Regions from separate parts of the Vibrio sp. MA40-2 genome, predicted to be linked through region 3. Evidence: predicted binding sites of a transcription regulator. Region 3 holds the regulator's gene; each other region holds the start of a gene.
What was found. Region 3 encodes CRP, which controls carbon source genes, mostly activating them, when cyclic AMP is high. Its sites were predicted from a motif close to TGTGANNNNNNTCACA; they were not measured.
Positions count from the first base shown of each region.

Region 1: the regulator CRP is predicted to act here: its motif matches at 3,320-3,335, upstream of ACLKML_RS14855 (NupC/NupG family nucleoside CNT transporter).
Region 2: the regulator CRP is predicted to act here: its motif matches at 5,884-5,899, upstream of ACLKML_RS06005 (glycogen/starch/alpha-glucan phosphorylase).

Region 1 is NZ_CP178628.1:1,588,143-1,598,802, forward strand. Features, by position in the region: gene ACLKML_RS14835 (ABC transporter ATP-binding protein) at 1-791, opposite strand, end outside; gene ACLKML_RS14840 (BMP family ABC transporter substrate-binding protein) at 898-1,896, opposite strand; gene ACLKML_RS14845 (hypothetical protein) at 2,345-2,485, shown strand; gene ACLKML_RS14850 (TatD family hydrolase) at 2,478-3,275, shown strand; gene ACLKML_RS14855 (NupC/NupG family nucleoside CNT transporter) at 3,478-4,749, shown strand; gene deoC (deoxyribose-phosphate aldolase) at 5,348-6,124, shown strand; gene deoA (thymidine phosphorylase) at 6,218-7,570, shown strand; gene ACLKML_RS14870 (phosphopentomutase) at 7,573-8,793, shown strand; gene deoD (purine-nucleoside phosphorylase) at 8,915-9,634, shown strand; gene ACLKML_RS14880 (YtjB family periplasmic protein) at 9,750-10,355, opposite strand; gene serB (phosphoserine phosphatase) at 10,456-10,660, shown strand, end outside.
Region 2 is NZ_CP178627.1:1,344,227-1,354,886, forward strand. Features, by position in the region: gene ACLKML_RS05985 (response regulator) at 1-145, opposite strand, end outside; gene ACLKML_RS05990 (DMT family transporter) at 388-1,320, shown strand; gene ACLKML_RS05995 (DUF368 domain-containing protein) at 1,426-2,349, opposite strand; gene malT (HTH-type transcriptional regulator MalT) at 2,740-5,448, opposite strand; gene ACLKML_RS06005 (glycogen/starch/alpha-glucan phosphorylase) at 6,071-8,524, shown strand; gene malQ (4-alpha-glucanotransferase) at 8,681-10,660, shown strand, end outside.
Region 3 is NZ_CP178628.1:1,189,596-1,200,255, reverse strand. Features, by position in the region: gene ACLKML_RS13165 (ABC transporter ATP-binding protein) at 1-1,854, shown strand, start outside; gene ACLKML_RS13160 (TIGR02444 family protein) at 1,851-2,324, shown strand; gene ACLKML_RS13155 (hydrolase) at 2,440-3,417, shown strand; gene ACLKML_RS13150 (YheU family protein) at 3,425-3,637, shown strand; gene ACLKML_RS13145 (phosphoribulokinase) at 3,727-4,596, shown strand; gene crp (cAMP-activated global transcriptional regulator CRP) at 4,842-5,474, shown strand; gene groL (chaperonin GroEL) at 5,679-7,328, opposite strand; gene ACLKML_RS13130 (co-chaperone GroES) at 7,398-7,688, opposite strand; gene ACLKML_RS13125 (DUF3624 domain-containing protein) at 7,940-8,188, shown strand; gene ACLKML_RS13120 (NAD(P)-dependent oxidoreductase) at 8,247-9,125, opposite strand; gene argH (argininosuccinate lyase) at 9,584-10,660, opposite strand, start outside.

The DNA.
Region 1 (10,660 bases), 400 kb from region 3:
TTAACATCAATCAGGGCTTTTTTCGGTTTTGCTGCTTCTTTTTCAACTTTAAGGAGGACTTTTCTTCCTACCATAAGTTCGGCTAATTGATCTTGATTGGTCTGCGCGGTCACAACATGATCAACCATTGTTCCTTGACGCATAACGGAAATATTATCCGTAATTGCCAGAACTTCACGCAGTTTATGCGTGATAATCATAACGGTTGTGCCTTGAGCTCGAAGCTTATCAAGAATAGAGAAAAGGTGGTCAGCTTCTTGTGGTGTTAAAACACCGGTAGGCTCATCAAGAATGAGTATTTTTGCGTCTCTATATAACGCTTTTAGAATTTCAACTCGTTGTTGTAACCCGACTGGTAATTCACCAACTATTGCATCGAGAGGAACCTCTAAGCCATAGTCTTTTTCAATTTGGACAAGCTTTTTCCTAGCAGAGCTCAAACTTTCTTGTAGCTTCCAGCCGCTTTCTGCCCCGAGCACTATATTCTCTAATACGGTAAAAGTCTCAACGAGCATGAAATGCTGATGAACCATGCCAATACCAGCAGCAATTGCTTCTTGAGAATTAGTAGGTTTATAAGGCTGACCATTTACGAGCATTGAACCAGTATCGGCGAGATAAAAACCGTATATTATGCTCATTAGAGTCGATTTGCCTGCACCATTTTCACCAATAATTCCGTGAATAGTGCCTGCGGGAATTTTTAGATCAATATCTTTGTTAGCATGAACGGCGCCAAAACGCTTATTGATCTCTTTTAGTTCAATGGCAAAATTTTGAGCTTGAGTCACGTGGAATTCCTAAACTGCAAAATAATTATAAGTACGCCGTTGCCTAAAGTTAACACTTTACAAAAGCAACGGCGTAGAGATTACTCAACTACTGATAATACTAGAATTAGTAGTTGCAAGTATTGTCTGACATATAATCATGAACACTGATTTTTCCAGAGATAATATCGGCTTCAAGAGCTGATGCGTATGCTTTCATGTCTTCTGTTATCAGACTTTCGTTGTTTGCATCTAACGCCCAAGCTACACCGCCTTCTTTAAGACCAAGAACTTTTATGCCTGGCTCCCAATTACCTTCCATGCTGTCAATCCAAGTCTCTTTTGCTGCAACACCAACACGTTTAACCATTGATGTTAGCATTGTACCTGGTTGAAGGTGGTTTTGGTTTGAATCTACCCCTATAGCCAGTTTACCTGCATCTTTAGCTGCTTGATAAACACCAAGGCCAGTACCACCTGCTGCTGCATAAATTACATCTGCATTTTTAGAAAATTGAGATTTAGCAAGTTCAGATCCTTTTGCTGGATCAGCAAACGCAGCTGGTGTTGAACCCGTCATATTTTGCAGAACAACAGCATCAGCGTTGGCATATTTCGCACCTTGCTCATAACCACAAGCAAACTTACGAATTAGTGGAATATCCATACCACCGATAAAGCCAACGGTACCTGTTTTAGAAGCTTTAGCGGCTAAAGCACCAACAAGGAAAGATCCTTCTTGCTCTTTAAATACAATTGACTGCACGTTCGGCTTATCCACAACCATATCTATAATAGTAAATTGGATGTCTGGGAATTCTGTAGCAACTTTTTCTACTGCTGAAGCCATATTGAAGCCAACGGCTACGATAGGGCTAAAGCCACGGCTTGCTAAACGACGAAGTCCTTGTTCACGTTGGGCTTCATTTTGTGGTTCAAATTCGCGGACTTTAATGCCTTTTTCAGCTTCAAGTACTTTTACACCGTTTTGAAATACTGCTTCGTTAAAAGATTTGTCAAATTTGCCTGCTGTATCATAAATAACGGCTGGTGTTGGTGCTGCAAATACGCTAAATGAAGAAACGGCTAGCGCAAGTGCAGTTAGCTTTAGAGTAGTTTTTTTCACTGTATAATCCCTATGTTGAAATCCAAAATTGATAACCAATAAATGAGTTCTATTTGTATTTATATGCAACTGTGTTATCTGTTTTTGCGAAATTTACACATAAACAGTTATCACTCCCCAGTTTATCGTTTGCGTGCTAAAAAAAAAAGCATTTTGCTCACACCTAAATCAGCTAACACGACATTTAAGCATATGATGATGTGATCAATATCACGTTTTTTATCTGAATTTACTCCGTAGTCAGTCTGTTTTTCTACAAATTAATAAAAATGCAACGTTCTTGATTGGACTATATATGGTTGAATTAAGGTAAATCGATCCAATTAACACAAATATAGCTAATAACAAATATAGCTAATAAGTGTGCAATAAACGTTTTTTTTAGATGAATGATTTATAATAAATGTGATTTACCTATTAATTAAAGTATCAGTTAGGAGAGGTAGGTATGTTTGATAAATTTAATAAGTTAATTAAGCGTTACGATGACTGGTGTAAGAGAATGGGATTGTTACCCGAGCAAAAACGTTGTTGTGTACCGATAACGAAGCAAGATGTTTTTGACAATAAAGAGAGAAAAGATGAATGAAATCTCTTGTCGGTTATTTGATACCCATTGTCATTTAGACCGATCGGATTTTTGTAGCGATGATGATTTTGCTCAACAATTGGAAATTGCGCAATCAGCAGGTGTAGACAAGTTTCTTATACCAGGTTGTGGCGTTTTTAATTGGGATAAAATAGAACAACTGTGTTCAACATACCCCAGTCTTTATTTCTCATTAGGGTTACATCCTTATTATACCGATCAGCATCTTGATCAACATTTAATTTTACTTGATACCAAGTTGTCTCAAAAACATGAGAAATGTGTTGCTATCGGAGAGTGTGGTCTAGATTTTTATCAATCCAGTAATGATGAACAGCTGCAAAAGCACTATCTTATAGAACAAATTCGATTGGCCAATAAGTATCAGTTGCCGCTCATTTTGCACTCCAGAAAATCCCATCAAGATATCATTAAGCTTATTAAGCAACATCCGCTTGATTGTAAAGGGATCATACATGCTTTTACTGGTAGTTATCAGCAAGCACTCGACTATATTAATTTAGGCTTTTATATCGGTGTCGGCGGTTCTATTACTTATCCTCGAGCGAAGAAAACCCGAAATACTATATCTTTATTACCTTTAGAGTCATTGGTTCTTGAGACCGATTCACCTGATATGCCACTTAATGGTTATCAAGGTCAAAAAAATCACCCTAAAAAACTGCCAATTACGCTAAATGAGCTAATCATGCTGCGAAATGAGTCAGAGCAAACGGTTGCAAAGCAGCTTTATCGAAATAGTCTATCTGCCTATAATATTTTAGATTAATTGCAAGTTAATATAGCCAATTAATACACTATTACTGGTGTAAGTGTGAATGTAATCTCATTTTGAAAAATTGTTACATGATTTTTAATTGGTAAGTGTGATCTATGCACTGAATTATTTTCAAAGGTCTGTTTATAATCGCCTCGCTTTTTAGATCCATTTTGTCACACGCCATTTAACTAAAATAAGGAAGCCATAAACCATGAGCCTGTTTATGAGCCTAATCGGCATGGTTGTACTCATAGCGATTGCAGTACTTCTATCCGACAACCGCAAAGCAATTAATTTACGAACCGTGGGTGGTGCATTTGCCATTCAGTTTATCCTTGGTGCATTTGTACTTTATGTTCCTTGGGGGAAGGATTTATTAGGAGGTTTCTCTAGCGGAGTCGCCAGTGTTATCGATTTTGGTAAAAGCGGAACGAGTTTCCTTTTTGGTAACTTAGTGAGTTTTTCTGTCGATGGTCTTGGTTTTATCTTTGCTTTCCAAGTGTTGCCTACATTGATATTTTTCTCATCATTGATTTCTGTACTTTACTACATCGGTGCGATGCAGTGGGTAATTAGAATTCTTGGTGGGGCATTAGAAAAAGCGCTTGGTACTTCACAAGCGGAATCTATGTCAGCAGCGGCCAATATTTTTGTTGGTCAAACAGAAGCACCTTTAGTTGTTCGTCCATTTGTACCTAAAATGACGCAATCAGAACTATTTGCAGTAATGTGTGGTGGTTTAGCATCTGTTGCTGGTGGTGTGTTAGCTGGCTACGCATCTATGGGTGTTCCGTTAGAATACCTGGTGGCTGCTTCGTTTATGGCGGCACCAGGTGGATTATTATTCGCTAAGATTATTAAGCCAGAAACAGAAGAGTTTGATAATGATATTCAAGCAGATTTAGAAGGTGGCAACGATAAACCGGCTAACGTTATTGATGCAGCAGCAGGTGGCGCTTCATCTGGTTTGCAGCTGGCGCTTAATGTTGGCGCGATGCTTATTGCTTTCATCGGTTTGATTGCACTAATCAACGGTATGTTGGGCGGCATTGGTAATTGGTTCGGTTATGAATCATTAAGCTTAGAGCTTATTTTAGGTTGGGTATTTTCTCCTCTTGCTTTCCTTATCGGTGTTCCTTGGGAAGAAGCAACGTTGGCAGGATCTTTCATTGGTCAAAAAACCATAGTGAATGAATTCGTCGCTTACTTAAACTTTGTTCCTTATGTGGGTGAAAATGCGCAAGTAGTTGCTGCAACTGGTCAAGTTATGTCAGAGAAAACAACCGCGATTATCTCTTTTGCTCTATGTGGATTCGCTAACTTATCCTCAATCGCGATTTTACTCGGTGGTTTGGGTGGCATTGCACCAGGTCGACGTCACGACATTGCTCGCATGGGTGTTAAAGCGGTTTGTGCTGGTACACTATCTAACTTAATGGCAGCAACTATCGCAGGTTTTTGTATATCATTGGCGGCAATGTAATTTAGCTACAAGGGTATTAAGTTAGCTTCAAAGTTATCGTTTAAACCCAATGTAAAACACGGACGCAAGAAATTGCGCCCGTGTTTTGTTTTTCTGGGAATAAATTAAAGTGAATGCCGCTAATTTAACGGCGATTGTCAGATTATTTGTTTTTTTTGAGATGGGAAACGTTTGCTTTAAATGTTGCATCTATCACATTTAAATGAAAAGGCTATAATGTATACATCTTAAATATTAACAAAAAATCATCACAATTACCTACATAGTCTCACTATCTATTATTTTTAGTTGAGTGATTAATTATAGGTTTTGGTGCATTTTGACAGTGTCAAACATGATGTATGGCATTAAATAAATAGATAAATAGATAAATAGATAAATACCGCAATCATAGATTGTTGTACCAGAAATGAGATTGGTACTGTGCGGTGACAGGGATGGCAATTAATAGTTTGATTGAATGAAGCTATTAAGTCTTCAAGGAACCAAGTCCGTTCATTTCGTAATCAAAAAGTGATGTCTAATCTAAAATTTTTAAATAGATTAGTTTCGTTTTACTTTTTGGCAAACAAATTGAATATTTTGATCGGAGATAGAAATGAGCGATTTAAAAGTAGCAGCTCTACGTGCACTTAAACTTATGGATTTAACCACGCTAAATGATGATGACACCAATGAAAAGGTGATCGCTCTTTGTCGTGATGCGAAAACAGCCGTTGGTAATACCGCTGCAATTTGTATTTACCCGCGTTTTATTCCCATTGCTAAAAAAACACTTCGTGAGCAAGGTACGCCAGATGTTCGTATTGCAACAGTAACTAACTTCCCACATGGGAATGACGACATAGATATAGCGGTAGCAGAAACAAAAGCAGCGATAGCGTATGGTGCCGATGAAGTGGATGTTGTATTCCCTTATCGCACATTGATTGCCGGCGATGAAACAACGGGTTTTGAGTTGGTGAAACGTTGTAAAGAAGCTTGTGGTGACGTTTTATTAAAAGTCATTATTGAAACTGGCGAGTTGAAAGAAGAAGCTCTTATTAGAAAAGCGTCTGAATTGTCGATAAAAGCAGGTGCAAACTTTATTAAAACCTCCACCGGTAAAGTACCGGTAAATGCCACACCAGAAGCGGCTAAAATCATGTTGCAAGTTATTCGAGATTTGGGTGTTGCCGAAACGGTAGGTTTCAAGCCTGCTGGTGGCGTGCGTACTGCTGCAGATGCTGCGGAATTTTTAGCTATGGCTGACGATATATTAGGGCCAGATTGGGCCGACAATATGCATTATCGCTTTGGTGCATCGAGTCTACTGACCAGCTTACTTAATACACTAGAAGTAACAAAAGACGTTGCGGATCCAAACGCTTACTAATCAAAAGATGGCCTCTTTATAATTTAGCATCTTTAAATGATGGCTATGTTGGAAGGGGCGGTTACTTTTTCCATTAAAAGTAGGACAATTCTAATGTATTTACCTCAAGAAATTATCCGTAGAAAACGCGATGGTGAAACGTTAACTGAGCAAGAGATTCAATTTTTCATTCAAGGTGTTGCGGACAACAGTGTTTCTGAAGGTCAAATAGCAGCGTTTGCTATGGCTATCTTTTTTAATGAAATGACGATGCCTGAGCGCATCGCTCTCACTTGTGCCATGCGCGATTCTGGTATGGTTATCGATTGGGCACATATGAATTTTGATGGGCCTATCGTAGACAAACACTCCACAGGAGGCGTTGGTGATGTTACGTCATTAATGCTCGGTCCTATGGTGGCTGCATGTGGTGGTTATGTACCAATGATCTCTGGGCGCGGTTTAGGGCATACCGGCGGAACTCTGGATAAGCTTGAATCGATACCGGGATATAACATAACGCCGACCAATGAGGTATTTGGACAAGTTACCAAGCAGGCTGGTGTAGCGATTATTGGACAGACGGGCGATCTCGCGCCAGCAGACAAACGTGTTTATGCTACTCGAGATATCACCGCAACAGTGGATAATATTTCATTGATTACGGCTTCTATTCTATCTAAAAAATTAGCCGCAGGTCTTGAATCTCTTGTTATGGATGTGAAAGTAGGATCAGGCGCCTTTATGCCTACTTACAAAGAATCAGAACAGTTAGCAAGATCTATCGTTGCTGTGGCGAATGGTGCAGGCACCAAAACGACCGCTATACTGACTGATATGAATCAAGTGCTAGCTTCTTCAGCGGGCAATGCTTTAGAAGTGCGAGAAGCGGTGCAGTTTTTAACTGGCGAATACCGCAATCCTCGTTTGTATGAAGTCACTATGGCATCTTGTGCTGAAATGTTGGTGTTAGCTAATTTAGCCAAAGATTCAGATGATGCTCGTCAAAAATTACAAACTGTATTAGATAATGGTAGTGCAGCTGAGCGATTCGGTAAAATGATTGCCGGTCTTGGTGGCCCGGTTGATTTTGTTCAGAATTACGACAACTATCTAGATAAAGCTGAAGTTATTAGACCTGTTTATGCTGAAACACACGGCATTGTTAGTGCCATGGATACACGTGCCATTGGCATGGCGGTTGTTGGTATGGGGGGCGGACGTAGAGTGGCTTCGGACACGATTGATTATGCCGTTGGTTTTGACCATTTTATTCGTTTAGGTGAAACGGCAAATGAAGATAAACCGTTAGCAACCATACACGCAAGAACCGAACAACAATGGCAAGAAGCCGCAAACGCACTACTTAATGCAATTACAGTGGGTAGTGAACCTTATATTTCAACTCCAGAAGTCTACCGCCAAATTAGAGCGGAAGATGTACAAACAGCTTCTGACGGAGAGTAAAAATGAAAAGAGCAATTATTTTAGTATTAGATTCATTCGGTGTTGGTGCAACACAAGATGCTGATAAATTTGGTGATGTAGGCTCGAATACTTTAGGTCATATCGCTGAACATTGTGCAAAAGGCTTAGCCGATAACGACACAAGAAAAGGACCATTAACCTTACCTAACCTTTCTAAACTAGGATTAGGATTAGCTGGGCAAGAATCCTCTGGGACTTTTCCTCAAGGGCTTGATCAAAACGCTGAGATCATTGGCGCTTATGGTCACGCTGCAGAATTATCATCAGGTAAAGATACGCCATCTGGTCACTGGGAAATTGCTGGTGTGCCAGTGTTATTTGATTGGGGTTATTTTTCTGATAAAACCAACAGTTTTCCTGAAGAACTATTAGAAAAAATTGTTCGACGAGCCAAACTTCCTGGTTATTTAGGTAACTGTCACTCATCGGGAACCGTTGTTTTAGACGAACTTGGTGAAGAACATATGAGAACTGGCAAGCCCATTTTTTACACCTCAGCCGATTCTGTATTTCAAATTGCCTGCCATGAAGAGACGTATGGGCTAGACAATCTACTTGAGCTATGTCAAATCGTTCGTGAAGAGCTTGAAGATTATAATATTGGTCGTGTTATTGCTCGTCCATTTATCGGTGCGAAGGCAGGTGAATTTGCTCGTACAGGTAATAGAAAAGATTTGTCTGTTGAACCTCCTGCGACCACTATTTTGCAGAAATTGGTTGAAGAGAAAAATGGTCAAGTGGTCTCTATTGGTAAAATAGCCGATATTTATGCTAATTGCGGTATTACCAAAAAAATCAAGAAAACAGGATTAGAAGATTTGTTTAATGCGTCTTTAGAACAAGTAAAAGAGGCAGGCGATAACACGATTGTATTTACTAATTTCGTTGATTTTGATTCATCTTATGGTCACCGTCGTGATGTGGCTGGTTATGCCGCGGCATTAGAATATTTTGATAAACGTCTTCCAGAAATGCTAGAAATTCTGCAAGAAGAAGATGTGCTGATTCTTACCGCTGACCATGGGTGTGATCCTACATGGCCGGGAAGCGACCATACAAGAGAACATATCCCTGTATTAGTTTATGGCAAAAATATACCAGCTGGTTCACTTGGCCGCAGAGATACCTTTGCCGATATCGGTCAGAGTTTAGCTAAATATTTTGCGACATCAGATATGGATTACGGTAAAAGCTTTTTGTAATTTGTCTAGCCTGAACTAGTTTAATGTAATCAAGTAGGGCGTATTGAATCGCCCTATACATAAGTCTATCCCGCTATTATTGGGATTAGTAATGATTTGAAAACAACCAAGGAATAAATTAATGGCAACTCCACATATTAACGCTGAAATGGGTGCTTTTGCAGATGTCGTTTTAATGCCAGGCGACCCGTTGCGCGCTAAGTACATTGCTGACACGTTTTTAGAGGACGTGGTTCAAGTGTGCGATGTACGTAACATGTTTGGCTATACTGGCACCTACAAAGGTCGTAAAGTTTCAGTGATGGGCCATGGTATGGGAATTCCGTCGTGCTCGATTTATGTCACTGAGCTTATCAAAGATTTTGGCGTTAAAAAAATTATTCGTGTTGGTAGCTGCGGTGCAGTAAGTGAAGACATCAAAGTAAGAGATGTTGTTATCGGTATGGGTGCGTGTACTGACTCTAAAGTGAACCGTATTCGTTTTAAAGGGCATGATTTTGCTGCTATTGCGGATTACAAAATGGTTAAAGCTGCTGAAGAAGCGGCAAAAGCTCGTGGAATTGATGTAAAAGTAGGTAACTTATTTTCTGCTGAACTTTTCTATACTCCAGATCCAAGCATGTTCGATGTAATGGACAAATACGGTATTGTTGGGGTAGAAATGGAAGCGGCTGGTATTTATGGTGTTGCTGCTGAGTACGGTGCCAAAGCACTGGCTATTTGTACGGTTTCTGACCATATTAAAACAGGAGAGCAAACCACATCTGAAGAGCGAGCTACTACATTTAACGACATGATGGAAATTGCGTTAGATTCAGTGCTACTTGGCGATGAAGATTAACTAGCACTAGATTGGTGTATAAATAAAAAGCTCTGATGATCTATCAGAGCTTTTATCTAAGTAAATAGCTAAGTAAATTGCCAAATATGTAAATAATAGTGAGTGGATCGTTATCTTACTTTATATCCTGAATAAGGAGGTTTTGCTGCTTGTCCTTAGGTTTTCTACTCAATATCAACGTAATCAACATTCCGCTTAAAAAACTCATTACTATCATAATGTACATATAACGGTCACTATTGCGATAATGATGATCTGATATCGCGGTTACCATGCCTTTCTCAAACGTAATACGTATATAGCCAATAAGGTTTTTCTCAGCAAAAATCGGTTCAACAAGTTGTAAACGACCGATACTTGCGGTCTCTAAAGGTGTATCCAAGCCTAGAATTTCTCTAATCGATTTTGCATCTTGGCTAGCCGCCAGCTTTATTCCTTCCGAATCATAAATAGTCGCATCGAAAACCAGCCGTTCTTTGGCTAATTGATTGCTTAGTTGAAGTAAACGTTCTTGGTCGCTATTGGTTATCATATCACTCGCGGAAAGGGAAGCCTGAGAAATAAGAACTTTTGTTAGGGTTTCTAGTTGATGAGATTGAATTCGTTCATTTCCTTTGCTGATGACCATGCTATTTTTAGCCGTGTAGCCAAACATCAGTAATAAAAGAATGACGGCAATACCTTTTAAAAATAGACGTATTGAGAAAAGTGAGCGTTTCATATTCAACCATTATTGATTCTTTTTTTAGGTATTCACATATTGGGGCTTGCCTTTTGAAATTGCAATAGGGTAACGTTTAACAGAATTTAAATGAATGGGCATGGAAGCAGTGAAAACTTTACCGATAAAAAAACACGCAACACTTCTTAAACGTCTACCTGAAACTCGACTGTCGAGCCAGTTAGATAAATCAAAAGCCAATTGGATCGTTTTTTCCGATTATCTTTCGCCAAAATTATTTAATGATATTGATTTTTATACCGGTACATTCAATGCCGTTTTAGATACCTGGAAAGTAGGACAAT
Region 2 (10,660 bases), on a different replicon from region 3:
CGAAACTACCTGCTTTGAGAGCATCGAGAGCTTCTTCTCCATTCGTCACCAAAGTGACATCACTTTGCCATGAATCAGGCAAGGCTTTTTTTAATTGCTTTCTCGCAATATTTGAATCATCACAAATTAGAACTGAAACCGTCATTTAAATCCTTCAATAGTCATTTCATGACATTACAATATGTTAGTGACAGAATACATTCTAAATTATGATTAGTCACATGATTAGTCTATAGGGAACTGTTTTTTTTTGTATCTGGTACAAATTTGACCTAATCTGGTTTGTTTTCCGACTATTAAGTAAGGAATTTAGGCTGAAATAAGGTACATTTTGTTTTTTGGTCGCCATACATTCTTTTTGGTACCGATATAATAATTGAGGACATGATGTCTAATAATCTGAAAGGGAGCCTGTTTATGATGTTTTCGATGGTGGCTTTTGCTATTGAAGACATGTTTATAAAAGCCGCGGCTAAAACTGTTCCTATTGGGGTCGTACTGGTTTTTTTTGGTGTCGGTGGAACGATATTATTTGTTTTACTCACGTGGAAAAATAAGCAAAAAGTGTTTCATCCTGCCATACTTTCTCGTCCAATCTTGATTCGCGCTAGCTGTGAAATTGTTGGTCGGCTTACTTTTGCTTTAGCGATTACCTTAACTGCATTATCAAGTGCTTCAGCTATATTACAAGCCACACCATTAGTGGTGGCGGTTGGAGCGGCGCTGTTTTTTAAAGAACACGTTGGTATAAAGCGTTGGATGGCGATTATTGTCGGTTTTGTCGGGGTCTTATTTATTATTCGACCCAGTGTTGATGGATTTGATGTTTTGTCGATATTTGCGGTTATCGCAACACTCGGCTTTGCTGGCAGAGATCTTGCCACACGAGCTGCTCCTATGGTGCTATCTAACTTACAGTTAGGTGTTTATGGTTTTTTTGTATTGATACCTGCAGGACTTAGTATAATGCTATATCAAGACGATCATTTTACCATTAACTTTTCAGCTGGTATGCAAATCGCTAGTGCTACAGTAATTGGAGTGATCGCTTACTATTCATTGACAATCGCCATGAGAACTGGAGATGTTTCAGTTGTGTCGCCCTTTCGCTACACACGGCTCGTGTTTGCTATCATCATTGGAATGACGGTTTTTGGCGAGACACCCGATTTAATGACCATTATAGGAAGTATGCTTATTGTGTTGAGTGGGGGGTATTTTTTGATACAACATCAAGATGTTGCCAATCGTCTAGCAGAAAAAGAATACGTAGAAGACGCAAATGTCGATAAGCAAGCAGTAAAAATTGACAGTAAGTAAATGATAGCGACAAGAAAAGTACCTTTCAGGTTAGAAAAGTGGAATTTTCTTGTCGTTCTAAAATGTCCGTTATCGTGTTAATCAGTGCACTATTTAACGTCGGTATTATTGAACTTTAGTTTGATTGGAATACTTCTCCAGTAGCAATACTCCACCTATGGCAATGAGTACCATGGCGATAGATAGCGCCAACTGATGTGGCTCTGACGTTAGTGTTTCATACTGAAAGGGCGTTAAATTGTGTTGGATCAGTGGTACTTGTTCACCGTGAGAGTTCATTCTCCAACTGATGGTCTCTTTCCAAGGCCAGATTTTTGGCAAAGTACCAATCATTAACCCGGTTAAAAACATTAAGGTTGAATCTCTAAATGATTTTAGTAACCAAGAAAGTAAATGAGAGAAAGTAAGCAAACCCAAGCCACAGCCACCTGCAAATAGCAAAAGTACATCGATTTGTATTGACTTGGCGGCGGTTAATATTGGCGCATACATGCCTAATAATAAAAGAATAAAGCTTCCTGAAATGCCCGGTAAAATCATAGCGCAGATTGCAATTGCTCCTGCGATAACAAAATTGAGCGTGGTCGGCTCCATTTCCAGAGGCTGTAATACCGTAATAACATAGGCTACGGCAATCCCAACAAGCAGGCAAAGTCCTCTAACGAAATCTCTATGCTTAATCTGTTTACCAATATGAACAACAGAAACAAGAATCAGACCAAAGAAAAATGACCAAAGAGGGATAGGATGAGTAATTAATAACCATGAAATTACTTTTGCTAAAGTCAGTATACTGGTAATAATGCCGCTAAAAAGACTGATTAAAAATAAGCCGTTTACATGAGTAAACACGGCTTTAAAGCCTTTCTCTTTCCACAAAGTAATTAGGGTTGGATTGATTCGTTGGATGCTTTGTAAAAGCGTGTCATATATGCCAGTGATAAAAGCAATGGTTCCGCCCGATACACCAGGTACAACATCTGCAGCCCCCATTGCGAGGCCTTTAATAAAAGTGATTAAGTAATTCATTGAGAAACGGTTTGATTAGTTAAGCGCTGAGTATACAAGAAATTGGTCAGCATAGAAAAGACTCAAATTAATAAATAATGCAACTGTTAGCATAGCAAATTGCGTCTAATTTGCAATTTGCAATTTGCATAATGCAATAAAAAAGTAAATATGGCTAAATAATAGCCGTATAGACGAAGAAATCGAATTATATAAGTTGGCATGTATGCTGCATTACTATAAATGACCCTTCTTAAAGCCGAGGGTCACCTAGCCAACTGACGTTGTTAGTGAATAAGCATTGTTCACACTATCTATTAACCAATCGCATTGTTTGCGGTTGGTTTTTTTTTGATTAAAATCTCTTTCAATATGGTCATATAGCTTGGCTTATTTTGATTCACATTATTTTCAATAATTCATCAAGTTAAGTAATTTTTCTGCAGTTTCAATTGCATTTTTTCGGTTAGTTATATTCAGTTTCTGATAGAGATTTCGAATGTGTGTTTTTATTGTGGTTCCTGCTACGTCGAGCTCTTGCGCAATTTGTTCATTGCTAAAACCAGAATAAATTAAACCAAGTACTTGCCACTCTCTTTGGGTTAAAGGGCTGGTTCTGACTAGCTCGGGAATATCGGGGTGATGGACTAATTTGTTTATAAACTCTTCATCAAAATGTACCGATCGATTACGCTGTTTAATGGCGATATCTTTTATAAGTTGTTGCGCCCGGTGTTTTTCTAATTCACCTAGCATCGCTTTGTTAACCAACGTTTGTAATAAATGATCAATCAGTGCGCCATCAATGAGAAAATCGCCAATTATCCCGGTTTGGTTGGTCATTTTTAACGCTTGCTCAAGCTTGTCACTGGCGAGTACTTCATTTTGTTTTTTAATGGCCAATATCGCCTCAATAATCAAGTTTCGATTAATGTCGGCAATTAAGTTTGCTTCTTGTGCTTGTAAGGAAAGAAAGCATAAGCTCGTTGCGGCATCATCGTAATGGCCGACATAGATCTGCGCTCTTATTATATTGCGCCATTGCAGCTGTAAAAAATGATTGTTAGCGTTTGTAGGTCGACTAGCTGAGGCTAACCATCGTTTTATTGATTCACTGTTATTACGTGCTTGCCAGTAAAGAATTAGTGAGAGAGACGCATTTGCTGTCCAATCTAGGTGATAGCTTGATTGTTCCAGTAATTGCTCTATTTTTGCAATAAATTTAGCGGCTTTGTCTAGTTCACCCCTGCCAACGGCTATTCGCGCTAACATTGAATAACTGTGTAGATGTTTGCTTTGGTCAGTGGCACCTAATACTTCAATGCCTTTATATGCATGCTGTTCTGCCTCGTCCAATCGATTCCAACACCATAAAATTTGGGCTCTCGATCGCAATGCAAATTCATGCAGTGGAAGTCGTTGCAATTTTTGATCTTCAATTAATTTGAAAGCATGATCTAGCATTTCAAATGCTGGCTGTACAAAACCTTGCGCGACTAGAATTTCACTTTGCTGCAAGATGGCCCATAAAGCTTGGTGATATAGCTGATGCTGGCGAGCTAACTTTTCAGTTTGTTGCATTAGAGGTAAAGCTCGATTAAGTTGACCAAAAACATGGTTAACCTCTCCAACAATTGACGTTGCCACAATACGGCTGCGGTATATCGTAGTATCTATTTGACTTAATGCTAGTTCCGCAAATTCTAGTGCTCGCTGAGGGTCATTTTTATTGATGGAGACTTGCGCAAGTAACGCATTGACTTGTCCTTGGTCTGAGGTGGTTAATGATATTTTTTGCTGTTTCATTTCAGCTAACGATTCGGTTAACATATCTTCTACTTCATCGTATCTATGTTGACTCTGGGACAACCACGCTCGCAATAGCGGCAACTTCATATTGCTGTATAGTAAATCATTATCAAGTGTATTTAGTGCATTATCGAGTACTTTTAGATCGCCTCGATTGAACATTTTCCAGCCCGAATCGGTAATTATTTTTCCTATAAGTGCGCTGTCTTGCGCTTTTTGGGCGTGAAAGAGAGCTTGATAAGGTACATCCAACTTTAGCCATGTTTTAGCCGCTGTTTGGTGTAATATGGCTTCTTCATTGGCGATATTGGTTTTTCTTTGATGGGTAAGAAATTCGGCAAATAAATGATGAAAACGGTACCAGTGTTGTTCTCCTTCTAAGTGATAAATAAATAAACCAAATCGATTTAAAGATTCGATCATAGCCAGTGAATCGGTTCGATCGGTGAGGTCGTTAACTAAGGTATCATTGAAGGTCTCTAAGATGGAGCAGCGCATCAAAAAGTTTTTGGTTTCTGAATCGAGTAAATCAAACACTTCTTCAACCAAGTAATCCCACAGATGAGCATGATTGAATTTTGCTACCGATTCAGCGGATTGTGCTAAGGTTTTTTGTTGGTGTTGGGCTTGTAACGCAATTAGTTGTAATGCTGAAGGCCAACCTTCTACATAAGATTGTAAATTGCACGCTGTTGTATCATCAATACCTTCGGAGATACGTTGATTAAAAAATCGCGTAGTTTCTTCTGTATCGAATGCTAGCAATTGATTGTCAATTTCTATCATCAAATCTCGAACTCGTAGATTGGCGGTACCTAAAGGAGGTGAACTTCTACTGGTAACCACCAGAGTCATATTATCCGGCATGTTTTTTATAAAGAAGCGCATCGCTTCGTGGATTTCGTCTGAATTTATAAGGTGATAGTCGTCGAGCGCGACATAAAATTCATCAAAAAAATCGGATAATTCTACAAATATTTCTTCAAATAATGTGATGAGCGAAGAGAACTGTCGTCTCTTCGCTAATGTTTCTGAAATGAGACATTTTCCATTGGTTGCTTTATTTATTGCATGAATAAAATAGTCTGCAAACCGGTAGGAGTCATTATCACTATCATCGATGCTAAACCAACCTACGGCACTTTTATCGGCAAGCCATTGAGTCGCCATGGTTGTCTTACCATAACCGGCGGGCGATCGAAAAAGAACCAGTTTATAAAAGGGGGCTTGTTGCAATAAATCGAGTACTCTTGGTCTCAAGATTGCGTTATGCAATCGACTCGGTCTAGTCAATTTCGATGGTATTAACATAATTCGTTTCAATAAGTGATTGTGTGACAGAGGAATAACTATCGTTGTATTTCATTATAACAATGTATGCTAAATAATTACGTTAGCATTTGTTAATCATAATTACCGATCCACAACGGCTTAAAGCTCATCCTACGTTAAGCATTGCCCTTGCGTACATGCCTATTCTCAAATATGTATGACACAGCGCATATTACTGATCATCTACGCCCCATAATTGAGTTACTCGTCACATAATGTTTAGGTGGGGGATGTAATTAGTAGGCTGACTTGTACATATTAGTGTCACTGAAACAATTCTGAGCTTTAATTATTTTGTGACCAGACCTATTCTTTTAACAGTATGTTGCTTTTCACAGTAAGCTGCTTTTAATAGTAAGTTGTTCGTAGGTTACTTTTAGTCTTCAAGGACTAATCGAGGTAAAGAGATGTACACGTGATCTTTGTCACTTGAATTTGCCTTATCGGCAGCAACAATGTGACTTTGATCTTTAAATGTGCGGGAGGTGAGTTTCTACGCCCTAGATACTCCTCCTCCTTCTCCTGATGAATGGGAGGATGTTCTGCTTAATGATTCGATGCAGGATAAGCAAAAGATGAATGAAAACTATGAGATATCGTTATGAAACCAACTCAACAAGCTAAATTCGATAAAGCCTCTTTTCAGGCTAATGTTAAGAAGCACTTAACCGCAACCTACGCTACAACAGTAGAGAATGCCGATTCGCGAGCATGGTATCTAGCGATGGGACGTGCTTTAGCAGAATTAACCACATTTGATTTGCTTGAAACAGAAAATGATCCAGCCATTAAAAATGCCAAAAGTGTTAACTACCTATCTCTGGAATTTTTAATTGGACGTTTGACCGGAAACAATTTAATCAGCATGGGTTTGTATAGCCAAATTACAGATGCAATGAACGAATTAGGTCAAAGCCTTTCTGATTTACTGGAAGAAGAACGAGATCCTTCATTAGGAAATGGCGGTTTAGGCCGTTTGGCTGCTTGTTTTATGGATTCTTGTGCAGCACAGGAATATCCGACCATTGGGTATGGACTGCATTATGAATATGGTCTATTTAAGCAATCTTTTGAACAAGGTCATCAAAAAGAAGCGCCGGATGCATGGCGTGGTGTAGAAGGCTACCCATGGGAAGTTGCTCGTCCGGAATATGCGCAGCAAATTGGTTTTTATGGCCATGTAGAATCTGAATATATTGATGGAGTTGAGAAGCGCCGTTGGGTTCCAGGAATGCAAGTGCAAGGTATGCCATGGGATTTACCTATCGTTGGTTATGAAAGTGATACAGTTTATCCATTACGCTTATGGGAATGTCGAGCTATTGCGCCGTTCTCATTAGAAAGTTTCAATAATGGGGACTACTTTGAAGCACAACATGCTCTTATAGATTCAGGCAATATTACAAAAGTACTTTACCCAAATGACAACCATGAAAAAGGCAAAACTCTTCGTTTAATGCAGCAATATTTTCATAGTGCGGCTTCTATCGCTGATATTCTTCGTCGTCACGATGCAGCAGGGCACGACATTATGGATTTGCCTAAATATGAAGCAATCCAACTTAACGACACGCATCCAACGATCTCTATTCCTGAGTTAATGCGTATCCTTATTGATGAGCGTGACCTTTCTTGGGAAGATGCATGGGCTATTTGTTCTAAAACGTTCGCCTATACTAATCATACTTTGTTACCAGAAGCGCTAGAAACGTGGAGTGAGTCTCTGATTCAACGTTTACTGCCGCGTCATATGGAGATAATTTATCAAATTAACCATTTATTCTTGATTGAAGTGCGAGCTAAGTGGCCGGGGGATGTAGATAAACAGCGTAAGCTTTCTATTATTCAAGAAGGTTTCCATCGTATGGTACGTATGGCCAATTTATGCGTAGTGGGTTCATACGCGGTCAATGGTGTAGCCGCTCTTCACTCTGAATTAGTGAAACGCGACTTATTCCCTGAATTTAATGAGTTATATCCAAACAAACTGCAAAATGTTACTAATGGCGTAACACCTCGTCGTTGGTTGAAGTTCTGTAACCCTGGTCTTTCTGATTTAATTTCGGACAAAATTGGTACCGACTGGCCTGCCGACCTCGATCAATTAACTCAAATCGCTAAATTTGCCGATGATAAAGAATTTCAACAACAATATATGGCGGTTAAGAAAGAAAACAAGCAGCGCCTTGCCGATTGGGTTAAAGACAATATGGCGATTGAGTTAGATACTAACGCTATTTTTGATGTGCAAATCAAACGTTTACATGAATATAAGCGTCAACATTTAAACTTGTTACATATCTTGTCGTTATATTATCGTCTACTTAATGACCCTTCGTTTGATATGGCGCCTCGTGTGGTGTTTTTTGCAGCCAAAGCCGCGCCGGGTTACCACTTGGCAAAAGAGATTATCTACGCAACTAATAAAGTGGCGGAAAAAATCAATAACGATGAGCGTGTTAATAACAAGCTTAAAGTGGTCTTTATTCCCGATTACCGTGTCAGCATGGCCGAAATAATTATTCCGGCAGCAGACGTGTCAGAACAGATCTCTACTGCAGGTAAAGAAGCGTCCGGTACCGGTAATATGAAGTTAGCGTTAAATGGTGCATTAACGATTGGCACAATGGATGGTGCTAATGTAGAAATCCGTGAAGAAGTGGGCGATGAAAATATTTATATATTTGGCCTGGATGTTGACGGTGTAGAAACACTGCGAGCGAGTGGGTATAACCCGTTTGACTACTACAATTCAGATTCATTGCTTAAAGCATCCATGGACTTATTATTGAGTGATGAGTTTACGCCAGGTCAACCTGGAAAATTGCGTGCAACATTTGATAGTTTGCTTGATGGTGGTGACCCATATTTATGTCTTGCAGATTTTGCTTCTTACGTGAAAGCACATGAAGATATGGATGCGCAATATCGAGATCAAGAAGGTTGGGCGCACAAAGCCATTCTTAATACTGCGTTAGTTGGTAAGTTCAGTTCAGACCGTTCTATTCGGGATTATGTGAACAACATATGGAAGTTAGAAACGGTTAAACGTTAATTTATGTGTAAGTAATGATTAAAGATAAGTTAGGGACAGGTGCCTTGGCTTATCTTAATTTACGTTACCTTACCTATTGTCAATAAATGACAATGCCAATAAGCGATAATGGCAATAAATGATAATAGAGATGCTCAGGCAGTTTCGGAGAAAATAATGCAACAACAATCAGCACTAAAAAAAGTGGCCGAGATGGCAAGGATCGCAGATAATTATATTAGTGCTTGGGGGGAACCAGCAACGGTTAAAGATGAAACGATTCGTCGTCTATTATCCGCCTTAGGCTATGACACATCTAGCGATGATAAGCTGCTCAAATCTGCTGAGAAAATTCATAAAAAACCAGTATTAGATTCTGTTCAGGTTGTCCGTGATAATGAACAACCTATCGAAGTGAGTTTGCATTTAGGTATTAGTGCTCGTGAAAGTGAGTTTAATTGGCGTTTGGAAACCGAGCAAGGTGACATTTTAGAAGGGTATCTACAGTCTCAAATAGTAAGAGATGATCGAGCTGAGGGCGGGGATTTAGTCTTTCAACTACCCAACTTAGCATGGGGCTATCATAAGCTTATTATCACTCGTAAGCGACGCAAGGCTCCTTATGAAATGATGCTTATAGTGACCCCTAAGTCGTGTTTTAAGCAGGAAAAAATAGAAGAAGGTAAAAAAATGTGGGGGCCAAGTGTTCAGCTTTATACACTTCGTACTCAACATAATTGGGGTATTGGTGATTTTGGTGATTTAAAACAGTTGGTCGCTGAAGTGGCTTCCCGTGGTGGTGATTTTGTGGGTTTAAACCCAATCCACTCTTTGTTTCCTGCTAACCCTGAAGGCGCCAGTCCTTATAGCCCATCTTCTCGTCGCTGGTTAAATTTGTTTTATATCGACGTTAGTTCGGTTCCCGAATTTGTGTTAAGTGCGCAAGCGCAGCAAAAGGTCGGTAGCTCCGAATTTCAATACAGATTACAAAGAGTTCGTGATGCTCATTGGGTAAATTATACCGAAGTCGCTGAACTTAAAATGAGCGTGTTGCCATTACTTTACGATGAATTTAAAACTCGCCACTTGCAGAACATGACTGATAGAGCGATTGAGTTTTTAGATTTTGTTGAACAAGGTGGTGACAGTTTATTGCATCAAGCTGCGTTTGACGCTATGCATACCACTTTTCATAAAGAAGATTCATCGATTTGGGGCTGGCCAGTTTTTCCAGAACAGTACCGTCGTTTTCAAAATCCTGCTGTCAAAAAATTTATCGAAGACAACCAAGATTTAGTGCAACTCTATCTCTATTTACAATGGGTAGCCGACAATCAGATAAATGAAGCTCAAGTTCTAGCAGAAGAAAAAGGCATGGCGATAGGGCTTTACCGCGATCTCGCTGTCGGTGTGGCAGATTCAGGTTCAGAAACATGGGCAGATGATAAGGTATTAGTTCATGGCGCGAGTATCGGTGCGCCGCCAGATATTTTAGGTCCATTAGGACAGAACTGGGGCTTACCACCGCTTAATCCGCTCGTTCTAAAACAGACCAATTATGATGCCTTTATTAAGTTGCTTCGTGCCAACATGAAACATTGTGGTTCTTTGCGAATTGATCATATTTTAGGGCTTTTACGTCTTTGGTTAATACCAAAAGGTGAAGGCGCGACGGAAGGCGCTTACATTTACTATCCTGTAGAAGATATGCTGGCTATTTTGGCATTAGAATCTCATCGCCATCAATGTTCTGTTATTGGTGAAGATCTTGGTACAGTACCTGATGAAATTGTTGATGTTCTTGCAGATGCAGGAGTGCACTCTTACAAAGTCTTTTTCTTTGAAGTGGCAGAAGACGGTGGTTACTATTCACCAAAACATTATGCAGAGCAATCGATGTCAGCATTATGTACCCATGATATGCCGACACTTCGTGGCTTTTGGCACTGTGATGATCTGAAAATGGGTAAAGAGCTAGGACTCTACCCAGATGAAAAGCAGTTGAAAATTCTTTTTGATAATAGATTACAGTGCAAACAAGAAATATTAAACAGTGTGGCTTGGCATGGTTTCCTGCCAGAATGTGTGGGTCGAGACGCAACCATGGTTCCTATGGATCAACATCTGAGTGAAGCGTTACAACTTCATCTCGCCGCC
Region 3 (10,660 bases):
TCAACCATCCATCCAGGAGATAAAGTCGGTTTAGTTGGGAAAAATGGTTGCGGGAAGTCCACTTTATTCGCTTTATTAAAAGGCGAACTTTCTATTGATGCCGGTAACTTTAGCCAACCTGCTCATTGGGAGCTTGCATGGGTTGCCCAAGAAACGCCTGCTTTAGAACGCAAAGCGCTTGAATACGTGATCGACGGCGATAGAGAATATCGACGTTTAGAGACACAACTTGCTCAGGCAGAACAAGATGATAACGGTACTTTAGTTGCTGAATTGCACGGTAAAATAGAAACCATAGGTGGTTACAGTATTGCAGCCAGAGCATCGGAACTGCTTAACGGCTTAGGTTTTAGTCAGCAACAAATGAGTTGGAACCTTACTCAGTTTTCTGGTGGTTGGCGCATGCGCCTTAACTTGGCTCAAGCATTGTTATGTCGTTCAGATTTACTACTACTTGATGAACCGACCAACCACTTAGATCTTGATGCCGTAATGTGGCTTGAAAAATGGCTGCAAAACTACCCAGGCACCTTGCTCTTGATTTCTCATGATAGAGATTTTCTCGATCCTATCGTGAGTCGAATTATTCATGTAGAAAATCAATTATTAAACGAGTACACCGGTAATTATTCTTCGTTCGAAGGTCAGCGTGCTCAAAAGTTAATATTGCAACAAGCGATGTTTCAAAAACAACAAAAGCAAGTAGAACACATGCAAAGCTACATCGACCGTTTCCGCTATAAAGCATCAAAAGCGAAACAAGCACAAAGTCGTATTAAAGCGTTAGATAAAATGGAGAAAGTGCTTCCTGCTCAACTGGATAATCCATTTAGTTTCGAATTTCGTATCCCTTCGGCGTTACCTAACCCAATCTTGATGATGGATGAAGTCTCCGCAGGCTATGATGATAATCTCATCTTAGAAAAAATTCGTCTAAATTTGGTTCCTGGTAGCCGCATTGGTCTTTTAGGTAGAAATGGGGCAGGTAAATCGACATTAATAAAACTATTATCTGGTGAGTTAGCCCCTCAAGATGGCGATTTAACCTATTCACAAGGTGTTAAAATTGGTTATTTTGCGCAGCACCAATTAGAAACTCTTCATCCTGAAGAGACACCGTTACAACACATGATGCAAATTGCGCCTAAACAAACCGAGCAAGAATTAAGAAATTATTTAGGTAGTTTTGGTTTTCAAGGTGATAAAGCACTGGATAAAGTTGCCCCATTTTCTGGTGGAGAAAAAGCACGTTTAGTTCTAGCTTTAGTTGTTTGGCAAAAACCCAATTTACTTTTACTTGATGAACCAACCAACCACCTTGATCTCGACATGCGTCAAGCCCTCACCTTTGCATTACAAACCTTTGAAGGTGCAATGGTCATCGTTAGTCACGACCGCTACTTACTGCGTGCAACAACGGATGATCTTTACCTTGTTCACGATAGGCAAGTTGCTCCTTTTGATGGCGACTTAACTGACTATTACAAATGGCTTACCGAGCAAAACAAAGCCAATAAAAAAGAAGCAACACAAACTACTTCAAATAAGAACAACAACAACAGCGCCGCGTCAAAAAAAGAACAAAAACGCAAACAAGCTGAATTTCGTAAACAGACCGCACCACTTAGAAAGTCGTTAGAAACACTTGAAAAAAAAATGGATAAACTCGGCACAACTTTGTCTGAGGCGGAACAACAATTATTGGATACCGAACTGTACCAAGCTGAAAACAAAGCTAAACTAAATCAAATATTGGCACTTCAAGCCTCTGCAAAATCCGAGCTTGAGGAGATTGAATTAGAATGGATGACTATCCAAGAGTCACTAGAAGAAATGGAACAGGACGCTATATGACAAAACCCGCTTCTTTTATCACCGTAGAACGATTATGGCAATTTAGTTTGCAATATTACGCCATGCGAGGGGTAAAAGAAGCGTGTCTTTCTCTACAAAACAATTTCGATGGCAACGTTAATTTATTGTTACTGTTGAAGTGTCTTGATGAACAACAACTGACTTTTCATCGCAATGATTGGAGCCAAGTTCAACAGGCACTTCTGCGTACAGAAACACTACTTCTTCACTATCGAAAACTTCGCAAGAAAACCAAATCGCATGTACCTGCAACCTTATATCGAGAATCTTTAGAATTTGAACTATTATTAGAAAAACAACAACAGTCCGATTTAGTTCAATGTATCAATACCTTAGAACTCACTACCAACAACAAAGAACCATTAACATTGGCTTACTGTCGTTCACTTAATGCCGAACACCTTTTTACAGCGACTTTTGCAAAGCATTCCACCAAAACCAGTTCATAAAATCACAGTTAAGTTAGTATCAAACTAACAATTATAAATTTTCACATCATCGATAAACTGATCTCTGTTAGAATCAATGCAGAATCAACTCCACATCAATCGATGACTCACTATTATGACCGAATTTAAAGCTGCTCGTGGATTAAGCAATCCACATATTCAAACCGTCATTCCCCGATTTATTAGAAAAAAACCACTCTTTACCGCTCAATGGCAGACCTTAGACACACTCGATGGCGATTTTCTTGATCTCGCTTGGAGTGAAGACCGAACCACTGATTCAGCAAAAAACAAACCAATATTTGTGCTTTTTCATGGCTTAGAAGGCTGTTTTTACAGCCCATATGCAAATGGACTTATGCACGCTTTCGCGCAACATGGTTGGCTCTCTGTCATGATGCACTTTAGAGGCTGTAGTGGTAGGCCAAACAAGTTGGCCAGAGCATACCATTCAGGAGAAACTGAAGACGCCCGCTTTGTGCTTGAATATTTTCGTAAACTGTTTCCAAATCAACCTATTGTCGCTGTCGGTGTCTCTCTTGGTGGCAATATGTTAGTAAACTATCTGGCAAAATATAGTGACGATCCTATTGTAAAAGCAGCAACTGTAGTCTCTGCACCACTGGATCTCGCGGCATGTTCGTCTCGTATTGAACGAGGATTTTCTAAGATATATCGTAACTATTTATTAAGTTCATTAAAGAAAAACGCGCTGAAAAAACACAACCAATTAAACCAAGCTATTGGGGTATCGGTCGACACCATACACGCGCTGAAAACTCTGCACGGATTCGATGATCTTATCACCGCCCCTCTGCATAATTTTAAAAGTGCTCATGATTATTACCGCCGATGTTCGGGAATGAATGTACTCAATGATGTCACCGTTCCTTTGCAACTAATTCATGCTAAAGATGATCCATTTATGACCGACCAAGTGATCCCCAAGTTTACTCTAAACAAAAACATACATTATCGACTATTTGAACAAGGGGGACATGTGGGTTTTCTAACTGGTTCAATGGCTAATCCTCAATTTTGGTTGGAAGAAACATTGCCAAACTATTATCAAAACATCCACACAGAGGTGTAAAAATCACATGATCATTCCATGGCAAGAGATTGAAACCGACACGCTGGATAATTTAATTAAAGAGTTTGTTCTGAGAGAAGGAACGGATTATGGGCAAAATGAAGTAACGCTCGATGAGAAAGTAGCGCAAGTAAAAGAACAACTTACAGTGGGTGACGCCGTTATCGTGTTTTCAGAATTACATGAAACCGTTGATATAAAACTCAAAGGCGAATTTTAACTGGCAAAAGTAAAGCATTTATTCTTTTTAGATAATCCCATAAACTAGCAAATTACACCGTTTAATCTAATTTAATAACAAGGGATATCATGTCCGCAAAACATCCGGTTATCGCTGTTACAGGTTCATCTGGCGCAGGAACAACGACAACTTCAGAAGCATTTAGAAAAATGTTTAATATGATGAACGTTAGAGCCGCATGGGTTGAAGGAGATAGCTTCCATAAGTTCACTCGTCCAGAAATGGACATCGAAATTCGTAAAGCTAAAGAACAAGGTCGACACATCAGTTATTTTGGCCCAGAAGCAAACGACTTTCCGGCATTAGAGCAATTCTTTAAGAAATATGGAGAAGAAGGCAAAGGACAAGTAAGGCGTTATCTGCACTCCTTTGATGAAGCCGTACCTTATAATCAGATGCCAGGAACCTTTACCCCTTGGCAAGATTTACCCGAAAACAGTGATGTGCTTTTTTATGAAGGCTTACATGGCGCGGTGGTCGATGGTGAGGTGAATGTATCGCAACACGCTGACTTGCTTATCGGTATGGTGCCGATTGTTAATTTAGAATGGATTCAAAAGTTCGTACGCGATACTAGAGATAGAGGACACTCTAGAGAAGCCGTGACCGATTCAATCGTTCGCTCAATGGATGACTATCTAAATTATATTACGCCTCAATTTTCTCGCACACATATTAACTTTCAGCGCGTACCAACGGTTGACACTTCGAACCCTCTTAACGCCAAAGGAATACCCAGTTTAGACGAAAGTTTTGTGGTTATTCGTTTACGTGGCATGAAAAATGTCGATTTTCCTTATCTGTTGGCCATGATTGATGGCTCATTTGTTTCACGCCACAATACACTCGTTGTTCCAGGTGGCAAGATGAGTTTTGCTATGGAATTAATTATTAGACCCGTGCTTCAGCAGTTAATCGAAACAGGCAAAATAGGTTAATTTATACACAACTTGCGGCTTTGTTTGTTATACCGTGATGACGTGCACATTTTTGCGTATAAAATAGGGATTTGAGAGCGATCAAAATCAAGAAATCACCTGAAAAAAAGGATACTATTCTTAACAGACATACATATGTAGCTTGCAGCTTTGATTAAGAAATCCTATGCTAACGTCACCGAAATATAGGGACGTGGCAAAGGAACGCTGCTTAAGTAGGCCCTGCAGATAATAGTGAGATAATTATGGTTCTAGGTAAACCTCAAACCGATCCGACGTTAGAGTGGTTTCTTTCACACTGTCATATTCATAAATATCCATCAAAGAGTACGCTTATCCACGCGGGTGAAAAAGCGGAAACTCTGTATTACATTGTGAAAGGCTCTGTGGCTGTGCTTATCAAGGATGAAGAAGGTAAAGAGATGATTCTTTCTTACCTTAACCAAGGTGACTTCATCGGTGAGCTAGGCCTTTTTGAAGAAGACCAAGAACGTACCGCATGGGTACGAGCTAAATCACCTTGTGAAGTTGCTGAAATTTCGTTTAAGAAATTCCGTCAGCTTATTCAAGTTAACCCAGATATTTTGATGCGTCTTTCGTCTCAAATGGCAAGTCGTCTACAAACGACAAGCCAAAAAGTAGGCGATTTGGCCTTCTTAGATGTGACTGGTCGTATTGCTCAAACACTTCTTAATTTAGCAAAACAACCTGATGCAATGACTCACCCTGATGGGATGCAGATCAAAATTACTCGTCAAGAGATTGGACAAATTGTTGGCTGTTCACGTGAGACAGTTGGACGTATTTTAAAAATGCTTGAAGAGCAGAACTTAATTTCTGCACACGGTAAAACTATCGTTGTTTACGGTACTCGCTAACGTTCATTCGTTAATACGGAACCGTCTATAAAAAACAAACTAAAAAAGCAGCGGAAACGCTGCTTTTTTTTTCGATAAAATTAGAATAGCTTTTATGTAAGTGCTTCTAATTGATGGTGCTTGCAACTTGGTTGGGCATATATCTGGACACACCCAACCGGTTTAACATAAACGCTAAACTTTAGTCACATAGGTAGCGGAATTTTACATCATTCCTGGCATTCCACCCATACCACCCATGCCGCCCATATCAGGCATTGCAGCACCAGCATCTTTAGCTGGAGCATCAGTAACCATTGCTTCAGTTGTGATCATTAGTCCAGCAACCGATGCAGCGAACTGTAGTGCACTGCGCGTTACTTTAGTTGGATCTAAGATACCCATTTCAAGCATATCACCGTATTCGCCTGTGGCGGCATTGTAGCCATAGCTCGCATCGCCTGCTTTAACGTTGTTAGCAACAACTGAGTCTTCCTCACCTGCATTTTCAACGATTTGACGTAAAGGCGCTTCCATTGCTCGAAGAGCAACACGAATACCAACATTTTGTTCTTCATTGCTACCTTCAAGACCCGCGACTTTAGAAGCAGCGCGAATAAGAGCAACACCACCACCAGCAACGACGCCTTCTTCAACCGCAGCACGAGTTGCGTGAAGCGCATCTTCTACACGGTCTTTCTTCTCTTTCATTTCGACTTCAGTTGCTGCGCCAACTTTGATTACTGCAACACCGCCAGCAAGTTTCGCTACGCGTTCTTGTAGTTTCTCTTTGTCGTAATCTGATGTCGCTTCTTCGATTTGTTGGCGAATTTGAGCAACGCGACCTTGAATCATTGCTTCTTCACCAAGACCATCAATGATGGTTGTATTTTCTTTAGTGATGATAACGCGCTTCGCTTGACCTAGATCTTCTAATGTAGCTTTCTCTAGTTCTAAACCAATCTCTTCTGAGATAACCGTACCAGAAGTTAGAATCGCGATATCTTGTAGCATTGATTTACGACGATCACCGAACCCTGGAGCTTTAACTGCTGCAGCTTTCACGATGCCACGCATGTTGTTTACTACCAATGTAGCCAACGCTTCACCTTCAACATCTTCTGCAATGATAAGCAGTGGACGAGAGGCTTTAGCAACCGCTTCTAGAGTGGTTAACAGCTCACGGATATTCGATACTTTTTTATCAATCAAAAGAATGAATGGGTTTTCTAATTCAACCGCACCCGCTTCTTGGTTAGTAATAAAGTAAGGAGATAGGTAACCACGGTCAAACTGCATACCTTCAACAACATCAAGTTCATCTTGAAGTGCTTGGCCTTCTTCAACAGTAATAACACCGTCACGACCTACTTTCTCCATTGCTTCAGCAATGATGTTACCAACGGTTTCATCAGTGTTCGCTGAAATCGTTCCTACTTGTGCAATCGCTTTTGTATCAGCACATGGTACAGATAGAGCTTTAAGCTCTTCTACTGCGGCAACAACCGCTTTGTCGATACCACGTTTAAGGTCCATTGGGTTCATACCAGCAGCAACCGCTTTAAGGCCTTCAGTAATGATTGACTGAGCCAATACTGTTGCTGTTGTCGTTCCATCACCAGCGGCGTCATTTGCTTGAGAAGCCACTTCTTTAACCATTTGAGCGCCCATGTTTTGGAACTTATCTTCTAGTTCAATTTCACGCGCTACAGAAACACCATCTTTAGTGATGGTTGGTGCACCGAAAGATTTATCCAATACAACGTTACGGCCTTTAGGCCCAAGCGTTACTTTTACAGCATCAGCCAGAACGTTTACACCTTCTAGCATTTTGATTCGTGCGTCATTACCAAATTTTACGTCTTTAGCAGCCATCTTATATATCCTTTCCTAAATACTATTTATATTTGCTTGTCGTTTAAGAGTGAATTACTCAACGTATGCTTATTCAACAATTGCCATGATGTCGTTTTCAGACATGACTAATACTTCTTTGCCATCTATTTTTTCAGTTTTTGTGCCGTAGCCTTCTGCAAAAATAACTACATCACCAACTTTTACATCTAAAGGCTGAACAGTGCCATTTTCTAGAATACGGCCTTTTCCTACAGCGAGAATAGTTCCGCGAGTAGATTTTTCTGCAGCCGATCCAGTTAATACAATGCCACCTGCAGATTTTGATTCAACTTCTTTGCGCTCAACGATAACACGGTCGTGTAAAGGACGAATATTCATGAGGTCGTCTCTCCTGATTGTTGTTTCATTTAATAGATAAAGTGCTGAATTCTCAGCGCGTGAAAGTTATGTTGGGGATCATGTGCAAAATCCCAAGGGGAAAAATCAAATTTTTACCTCAGAAACGACATTTTTTTTATTAAATTGTTTTTTTTTGAATGAAAACCGATTTTTGACCAATATAGAGGTTGTTATTGCACTGGATCAGAGACTGGTTCAAAATCTTACTAACAACGGATTAGGTAAAGATGATGGCTTGCAAATATTGTCATAGTAATGGGTTTTGGGAAAAAATTGGACGATGTCAACAGTGCATGAATCAGTTAACCGTGTTATCTGTTTTATGTTGGGTTGTCTGGTGGTGGTTTTATAGGAATGATCTAAGAAGTGTGGAATCAATTGCGCTAATGGTTGCAGGATTTGCATTTAATTTTATGTTGTTTCTTCATCTTCTGTTTAAATTTGTCATTATTCCATTACAAAAGAAAAACAAAATATAACCTTACTACCTTGCGTCACTCTAAACAGGTTAGACAAGATAGTAAGGTCGAGTTCGAATTACTTCTCTAGTTTAAGAAAGTAATCGAAAATTTCAGGTACGTTACCGTTACCTAAGCCAGCATCAAATGCAGCTTGAAGGTTAGCAGAAGAACCTTCAGCGATCTTAGATTCAGTACCTAGATCTTCTACCATTTTTAGGAAGTAACCCAAATCTTTGTTTGCATTGGCAATTGAGAAACCTAAGTCACTTACGCCGTCAACTGCATAGTTTTTACAGAAGCCCATAAATGGAGAGTTAGAAGGACCCGCTGACATGATGTCGAATAGTTGTTGGCGATCAACACCAGCAAGATCAGCAACAGCGAAAGCTTGAGACATTGCACAAACAGTTGTCATGCCCATAAAGTTATTTACAAGCTTAGTTGTGTGACCTGCACCTAGAGCACCAAGATGGAATACGTTCTCACCTTGTTCTTCTAGTACTGGTTTAACTTTATTGAATGTATCCATGTCGCCAGCGGCCATGATGTTTAATAGACCATCTTTAGCGTGTGCTGGAGTACGACCAAGAGGAGCATCGATCATACCGGCTCCTTTTTCAGCAAGAGCTTCACCGATCTTACGAGTAGATGCAGGGATAGAAGTACCAAAGTCAATTAATACTGAACCTTGTTTAATTCCCGCAAGAATACCGTCATCGCCGTAAACGAGTTTTTCAACTACAGCAGAAGTAGTAAGACAAAGCATAACGATGTCACTTGCTGCCGCTAGTTCTTTAGCAGAAGTGGCTTCTTTAGCACCGCGAGCAACACAAGTTGCTACTGCTTCTTTGTTAAGATCCATAACATTCAGCTCGTAGCCTCTGTTTTGTAGGTTCTCAACCATGTTACCGCCCATAAGGCCAAGTCCGATAAAACCGATTACTGGTTTTGTCATGTCTAACTCCCAAAAATACTATTGTATGTTTATATGAGTATAAATAATATACGTCTGGTTATATTTAAGCAATCCTGAATGACTAGAAATTATTGCAAGATGTTAAGTAGCTCAATCGTTAATGCAAAAAATTACATTAAATGTTCAAAAATAAACTGGTTGCTCTCACAAAAGCCGTCGAATTTTTGTTTTTAGCATAGTACAAAAAACAAACGGTGGTTGCATATTGGTCGGATGTAGAATTATCGCCTTAGACAAATTTAGATTTCAGTGAATAAAAATTAGGCTTAAATAAAGAAAAAGCCCCTAATCCAATCCGGATAGGGGCTTTCTTAGATTCTTCTAAGAAAAAGCAGTGGTACTTATTAAGACCGGGCTTTTCCTAAATTGTTCCCAAAAAAAATATTATTTTTTTAGGATTTGCTAATTAACTAATTTAACCGTTATTTTTCAAATAGTTATGCCACGTTAGTTCGGATAATGGTTTGCTCACAAAGATCAATTTCTAGCGCCACTTCATCACATGCGTGAATTCTTGGGCATTGTTCACAGTCTTTTAATACTTTTTCCGGCAGTAAACTCTTGGAGGTTGGCAAGAAGTTCTGCTTCATAAAGAATTCTGGCGTTCGTGTTAACACAAACACTTTTTGTATCGCCATCTGTTTAGCTTTGTTTATCAAATGTTGAACAATAGCTGTGCCCTGCCCTTGTTTATGCCACCCGGCCTCAATACCAAGTGATCGAATCTCAGCTAAGCCTGAATCGTAAACATAAAGAGAGGCACAACCAGTCACTTCGCCTTGATTTTCAACTACGGCAAACGAGCCGATATCTCGAATTAATTCATTACGATTTCGAGGTAGGTTTTCTCCCATATTCGACCAGTAGGCGACCATACCTTCTAAAGCGTCGATGTCAGTAAGCCTTGCAGAGCGAACTTTAATCGCGGAGACATTTCTTTTTTCAAGCCGTTGTTGTGCATGATCTACCGCGTAGGCAACTTGTTTTGGTGAAACGCCACCAAGAGCTGAACGTTTGTCTAAGCACGACTCAATGGTCAAAATGTCATAAACATCTTCTTCAATCACTTCAGAAAATACTTTTAATTCGGCAATAGATAACTCTTCTAGCGCACAACCTTTCTCTATTGCTCCAACTACCGCGACCCCAACAATATGGTGAGCTTCACGAAATGGTATATCTTTGGCAACAAGATAATCTGCTAGCTCAGTGGCATTGGCGTAACCTTGCTTCGCCGCTTCCAATGTACGCTCTTTATTGATCTTTAATCCATCAAAACACAGCGCCGCCATTTCCATGCAATCATTCCATGTATCTAAGGCATCGAATAAACCTTCTTTATCTTCCTGCATGTCTTTGTTATAAGCAAGAGGCAAGGCTTTAACTGTCATCATCATCGCCGCTAATGAACCATATACGCGACCACATTTACCACGGATTAATTCCAATGCATCAGGGTTTTTCTTCTGTGGCATTAAAGAAGAGCCGGAAGTCACTGTATCGGCTAACTCGAT